2 regions of the Janthinobacterium sp. GW822-FHT07A03 genome follow, and region 1 is predicted to be linked to the other one. Evidence: riboswitches for the same ligand, from Rfam matches in the RefSeq annotation. Region 1 holds a riboswitch; the other holds the start of a gene.
What was found. Region 1 has a riboswitch for thiamine pyrophosphate ahead of AC1RJW_RS03245 (TonB-dependent siderophore receptor). Riboswitches for the same ligand answer to the same signal wherever they lie in the genome.
Positions count from the first base shown of each region.

Region 2: it holds a riboswitch for thiamine pyrophosphate, as region 1 does, so the genes downstream of both, thiC (phosphomethylpyrimidine synthase ThiC) here and AC1RJW_RS03245 (TonB-dependent siderophore receptor) in region 1, are expected to answer to the same signal.

Region 1 covers NZ_JBXAKW010000001.1:704,002-707,478, reverse strand. Annotated here, with positions in the region: gene AC1RJW_RS03255 (ferritin family protein) at 1-109, opposite strand, end outside; gene AC1RJW_RS03250 (iron-containing alcohol dehydrogenase) at 252-1,409, shown strand; TPP riboswitch at 1,477-1,574, shown strand; gene AC1RJW_RS03245 (TonB-dependent siderophore receptor) at 1,660-3,477, shown strand, end outside.
Region 2 covers NZ_JBXAKW010000010.1:110,302-113,778, forward strand. Annotated here, with positions in the region: gene AC1RJW_RS25320 (response regulator) at 4-810, shown strand; gene AC1RJW_RS25325 (hypothetical protein) at 849-1,103, shown strand; TPP riboswitch at 1,212-1,327, shown strand; gene thiC (phosphomethylpyrimidine synthase ThiC) at 1,407-3,320, shown strand; gene thiS (sulfur carrier protein ThiS) at 3,341-3,477, shown strand, end outside.

The DNA of each region.
Region 1 (3,477 bases):
GGCTGTTCAAGTCCAGCGCCTGCAGCGCGGCGATGGTGGCGCCGATGGCGCGGTGCATGTCGAGCGCGGTGGCCGGCAAGCCGGATTCTTCCAGTGGGACGGTGGTCATGCGCATTCCTTTTCGCGTGGTGGTGACATCGGCTGCATTCTCCACCGCGCGGACGAAAAGCTCAAGCGTCCACGACACGATTCCACCCGTTCGGCCATAATCATGGCTCGGCAACAGCCTCAACCTCGGCAGCGGGAGCCCCATGTTCAATTTCGATTTCTACAATCCGACGCAAATCCTCTTCGGCCAGGGGCAGATCGCCGCCATCGCCGGCCTGATCCCGCCCCAGGCGCGGGTCCTGATGACCTACGGCGGCGGCAGCATCAAGCAGAACGGCGTCTACGATGAAGTCAGGGCGGCGCTGGCCGGCCACACGGTGCTGGAATTTGCCGGCATCGAACCGAATCCCAGCTATGAAACCCTGATGCAGGCCGTGGCCATGGTGAAAAGCGAGCGCATCGATTTCCTGCTGGCCGTCGGCGGCGGCTCCGTGGTCGATGGCACCAAGTTCATCGCCGCCGCCGCCCTGCACGAGGGCGAGGCGTGGGACATCCTGGCGAAGGGCGGCAAGATCGTCGAAGCCGCCCTGCCCTTCGGCACCGTTTTGACGTTACCGGCCACGGGTTCCGAAATGAATGGCTCGGCCGTGATCACGCGCAAGGCCACGCAGGAAAAGCGCTCGTTCATGAGCCGCAAGGTGTATCCTAAATTTTCCGTGCTGGACCCGTCGAAGACGTTCACCTTGCCGCTGCGCCAGGTGGGCAATGGCGTCGTCGATGCGTTTGCGCATGTGATGGAGCAGTATCTGACCTATCCCGTGAACGCGTCCGTGCAGGACCGCTTCGCCGAAGGCATTTTATTGACCCTGATCGAGGAAGGCCCGAAAGCCCTGTCGCACCCGGACGACTACGACGTGCGCGCCAACGTGATGTGGAGCGCCACCCTGGCCTTGAACGGCCTGATCGGCGTGGGCGTGCCGCAGGACTGGTCCACGCATGCCATCGGCCACGAATTGACGGCCCTGTATGAACTTGATCATGCGCAGACGCTGGCCATCATCCTGCCCAGCATGTTGCGCGTGCGCAAGCAGGCCAAGCGCGCCAAGCTGCTGCAATACGCGGCCCGCGTGTGGGGCCTCGATGGCGGCGACGAAGACGGCCGCATCGAGGCTGCCATCGCGCGCACGGAATTCTTCTTCCGCCACATGGGCGTCAAGACGCGCCTGGCCGATTACGGCCTGAACCATGCCAGCGTGGACGCCGTCGTGTCCGCCCTGGAAGCGCACGGCATGACGGCGCTGGGCGAACAGCGCGACATCACGCCCGCCGTCAGCCGCAAGGTGCTGGAACTGAGTCTGTAGATTTCGTCGACACTGTTGTAAAACGGTCGGCCAGGGGGGACAGCCGGCCGTGCTTCATGCTAAGCTGTCATTTCGCTAGGGGTCCTGGAGCAGTCATCCGGGTGAGAGATACCCTTCGTACCTGATCTGGATAATGCCAGCGAAGGAAAGCGCAAAGTACCTCCCTCCTTTGATAGCTCCTGCGTTGGCGCCAGCCGAACAAGCAGCCTGCCGTGCTCTTTCCCGAGACGGCTTGAACCACGAGCAATCTATGTCCACACCGAATTTATCCGTTTCCGTCCTGACACTGGCCATCCTGCACGCGTTTGCCGCGCCTGCCTTCGCCGCGAATGACACCACCGAAGCCGCCGACCCGCAGGCGCAAAGCATGGCCGAAGTCGTCGTCACGGCCAGCAAGGCGCCGGCCGCCAAGCGCGCCTCCGTGGGCGGTTTCAGCGATGCGCCGCTGCTGCAGACGCCCGCGTCCGTCACCGTCATTTCGCAGAAAGACATGCAGGACTTGCAGATCCGCAATCTCAGCGATGCCGTCAAGCTCGACGCCAGCATCAACGATGCCTACAACGCCGTCGGCTATGCGGAACAGTTTACGATCCGCGGCTTCAAGCTCGACAACAATTCCAGCTACCGCAAGGATGGCGTGGCCATTCCTGGCGACACGCAAATTCCGCTGGAAAACAAGGAACGCATCGAAGTGCTGAAAGGCCTGGCCGGCTTGCAGGCAGGCGTGGCCGCGCCGGGCGGCGTGATCGACTTCATCGTCAAGCGCCCCACCGCCGCACCGCTGCGCACCGTGACCGTGGAAACGCGCGAGCGGGGCACCCTGTACGGCGCCGTCGACCTGGGCGGCCGCCTGGAGGACACGCGCTTCGGCTACCGCGTCAACGTGGCGGCCGAGCGCCTGCGCTCCTACATCAAGGGCGCCGACGGCAACCGCAAGTTCATTTCCGGCGCCTTCGACTGGCAGATTTCGCCGCAAGCGCTGCTGCAGCTCGACGCCGACTACCAGGACAAGGCGCAGGCCACGGCGCCCGGTTTCCAGCTGCTGAACAATAAAACCTTGCCAACCGGCATCAGCGCCGACGCCATGCTCAACCTGCAGCCGTGGACGCGCCCCGTGGAAACCGTCACCAGCAATATCGGCCTGCGCTTCCAGTACGCCTTCAATGACGACTGGCACGCCACCCTGTCGGCCAACCAGCACTCGTTCAAGCGCGACGACTACACGGCCTTCCCGTACGGCTGCAGCGGACAGGACCTGTACCCCGGCTTCTGCGGCAATGGCGATTACGACGTGTATGACTACCGCAGCCTGGGCGAGACGAAAAAACCGCTGAGCGCGCAAGCCATGATCCAGGGCAAGTTCGCCACCGGTTCCCTGCGCCATGACTTCACGGCCGGCGTCTCGACCTTCCGCCGCAAGGACCGCGCCGGCCTGTACGTGTACGACTGGGTGGGCGTGAGCAACATCTACCAGCCGCAGATCGTCGGCACGTCGCCCGGCGTCACGGGCCCCGTGCGCCTGGTGCGCAAGGATACGGAAAACTCCGTCTTCGTGCAGGATATCGTCAGCCTGGCGCCGAACTGGAAACTGCATGGCGGCTTGCGCCATATCAATGTCGATGGCTACCAGTATGTGCTGAAGGCCGACACGGAAATCCGCGCCAAGCACGATTTCCTGCTGCCGAATGTATCGCTCGTCTATACCCCGCTCGACAATGTGTCCGTGTATGCGGCCTATTCGCAGGGCATGGAACATGGCGGCACGGCCGACCGCAAGGCGATGAATGCCAATGAAGAACTGTCACCGAGCCGCTCGAAGCAGATCGAATTCGGTGCCAAGATGGATGTGACGCCGGACTTCATGCTGGCGGCCAGCCTGTTCCAGATCCGCAAGGGCCTGGAATTCCAGAACACGGCCGGCTACTTCGTGCGCGAAGGCCAGGCCCAGCACCGCGGCCTGGAATTGTCGGCCCAGGGCAAGGCATCGTCCAGCCTGAGCCTGGGCGCCTCCGTGACGGCCCTGAACAGCCAGCAGTCGGGCACGGGCAATGCGGACCTCGACGGCAAG
Region 2 (3,477 bases), on a different contig from region 1:
GCCATGCTTCAAGCCACCGAGATCCTGAACGCCAGCATCCTCATCGTCGATGACCAGGAGGCGAACGTCATGCTGCTGGAACAGGTGCTGCGCAATGCCGGCTACACGCGCATCACGTCCACCATGGACCCGCAAGCCGTGCGCGCGCTGCACCAGCAGCACCGCTACGACCTGATCCTGCTCGACTTGCAGATGCCGGAAATGGATGGTTTCGAAGTCATGGAAGGCTTGCGCGACATCGAGGCGGGCAGCTACCTGCCCGTGCTGGTGATCACGGCCCAGCCCGGCCACAAGCTGCGCGCCCTGCAGGCGGGCGCCAAGGATTTCGTCAGCAAGCCCTTCGACCTGGTGGAAGTCAAGACGCGCATCCACAACATGCTGGAAGTGCGCTTGCTGTACCAGAAGCTGGCGGAATACAACAAGTCGCTGGAACAGATGGTGGAAGACCGCACGGCGGAGCTGCGCGAAAGCGAAGCGCGCTTCCAGCGCTTCACGGAACTGTCGTCCGACTGGTACTGGGAGCAGGATGCGCAGGGCAATTTGACGCGCTTTTCCGGCCCCGTGGCTGAAATGCTGGGCATCGGCAGCGAGGAAGAGCCGCAGCGCTGGAACGCCACCGAGCGCGCCTTGCTCGACGCCAAGATCGCCGCGCGCGAACCGTTCCTCGATTTCATCTACAGCCGCACCAACCTCGACGGCAGCACGCAATACCTGCAGGTCAGCGGCGAACCGATGTTCGACAATGGCAGCCGCTTCATCGGCTACCGCGGCATCGGCCTCGATGTCACGGAGCGCTTGCGGGGAGCGTGATTTATACTTGGCGTTATTGATATTGACCAGGAAAAATCATGACTGACAAATCTCCCTCCTACTGGTTCCCCGCCAAGACCTATGGCTGGGGCTGGGGCTTGCCCATCACCTGGCAGGGCTGGCTGGTGTTCCTGGCCGCGCTGGCGCTGTTCGCCTGCGGCGCCTTCCTGTTCCCGCCGCAAACCATGCTCGTCGGCTATATCGTCTATGAAGTGGCCATCGTTGCCGTGCTCATTTTTATCTGCCAGCTGAAGGGCGAACCGACCGCCTGGCGCTGGGGCAAGAAGAAATAAGCGCGACGCCGTCTGCTGCATTGCAGCAGATGCGCAAAGACGACACCTGCAAGAAATCATCTGGCCACGCGGCGCGAACCGCGTATAATTGGCTCGCTGCCGCAAGGCGGCAAACGCTAGGGGTCCTGCCTTTCGCTGTGGAAACACAGTGCAAGCGCGGGTGAGAAATACCCTCCGAACCTGATCTGGATAATGCCAGCGAAGGGAAGCTTTAGGATGAACGCACCCCGCCTTTCCGCGTGCGTAATTCCGAACCTCCTTAGCTGGCTCCAGGCTTAAAAATAGTCTAGCCAAGGAGCCAAAATGAACGCCAACCCGAAATTCCTCTCCGCCACCGCCACGGTCGACGAAGCCGCCATCGCGCCGCTGCCCAATTCGCGCAAGATCTACGTCGAAGGCAGCCGCCCCGACATCCGCGTACCCATGCGCGAGATCGGCCAGTCCGACACGGAAGCGTCGTTCGGCGGCGAAAAGAATCCGCCCATCTACGTCTACGACACCTCCGGTCCCTACACGGACCCGGACGTGCAGATCGACATCCGCTCCGGCCTCGATACGCCGCGCCTGCCGTGGATCATGGAGCGGGCCGACACGGAAGAATTGCCCGGCCCCACCTCCGACTACGGCATCGCCCGCCTGGCGGACCCGAAACTGGCCGAGCTGCGTTTCAATCTGCACCGCAAGCCGCGCCGCGCCATTGCCGGCAAGAACGTCACGCAAATGCATTACGCGCGCCAAGGCATCATCACGCCGGAAATGGAATTCGTCGCCATCCGCGAAAACATGCGCCGCCAGGAGTATTTGCGCGAACTCAAGGCTTCCGGCCCCATGGGCGAACGCCTGGCCGACCTGATGGGCCGCCAGCACCCGGGCCAGTCCTTCGGCGCCAGCATCCCGGCCGAGATCACGCCGGAATTCGTGCGCGAGGAAATCGCCCGCGGCCGCGCCATCATTCCCGCCAACATCAACCACCCGGAAGTGGAACCGATGATCATCGGCCGCAATTTCCTGGTGAAAATTAACGCGAACATCGGCAATTCCGCCGTCACCTCGTCGATCGGCGAGGAAGTGGAAAAGATGACCTGGGCCATCCGCTGGGGCGGCGACAACGTGATGGACTTGTCCACCGGCAAGCATATCCACGAAACGCGCGAATGGATCGTGCGCAACAGCCCCGTACCGATTGGCACCGTGCCCATCTACCAGGCGCTGGAAAAGGTCAACGGCAAGGCCGAGGATCTGACTTGGGAAATCTTCCGCGACACCCTCATCGAGCAGGCGGAGCAGGGCGTCGACTACTTCACCATCCACGCGGGCGTGCTGCTGCGCTACGTGCCGATGACGGCCAAGCGCCTGACGGGCATCGTTTCGCGCGGCGGCTCCATCATGGCCAAATGGTGCCTGGCGCACCACCAGGAATCGTTCCTGTACGCGCATTTCGAAGAAATCTGCGAAATCATGAAGGCGTATGACGTGTCGTTCTCGCTGGGCGACGGCTTGCGCCCCGGCTCCATCTACGACGCCAATGACGAAGCGCAACTGGGCGAACTGAAAACCCTGGGCGAACTGACGCAGATCGCCTGGAAGCACGACGTGCAGGTGATGATCGAAGGCCCGGGCCACGTGCCCATGCAACTCATTAAAGAAAACATGGACTTGCAGCTGGAACAGTGCGGCGAAGCGCCGTTCTACACCCTGGGGCCGCTGACCACCGACATCGCGCCCGGCTACGACCACATCACCTCGGGCATCGGCGCGGCCATGATAGGCTGGTACGGCACGGCCATGCTGTGCTACGTGACGCCGAAGGAACACCTGGGCTTGCCCAACAAGGCGGACGTCAAGGACGGCATCATCACCTACAAGATCGCGGCGCATGCGGCCGACCTGGCGAAAGGCCATCCGGGCGCGCAGATCCGCGACAACGCGCTGTCGAAAGCCCGCTTCGAATTCCGCTGGGACGACCAGTTCAACATCGGCCTGGACCCGGACAAGGCGCGCGAATTCCACGATGAAACCTTGCCCAAGGATTCGGCCAAGGTGGCGCATTTCTGCTCCATGTGCGGCCCCCATTTCTGTTCCATGAAGATCACGCAGGAAGTGCGCGAATACGCGGCCGGCATGGGCATCGCGGAAAACAAGGCGCTCCAGCAGGGCATGGAAATCAAGGCCATCGAGTTCATCAAGAACGGCGCCGAGCTGTACCGCAAGGTCTGAAGGAGAGCGTGATGCCTGCATTGATATCCATCACGCTCAACGGCGCGCCGCACCAGGTGCCGCCGGGGCAAACCCTCGATCAACTGATCGCCGCGCTGTCGCTGGAAAACCAGGCGCTGGCGCTGGCCGTCAACCGCAATGTCGTGCCGCGCAAGGC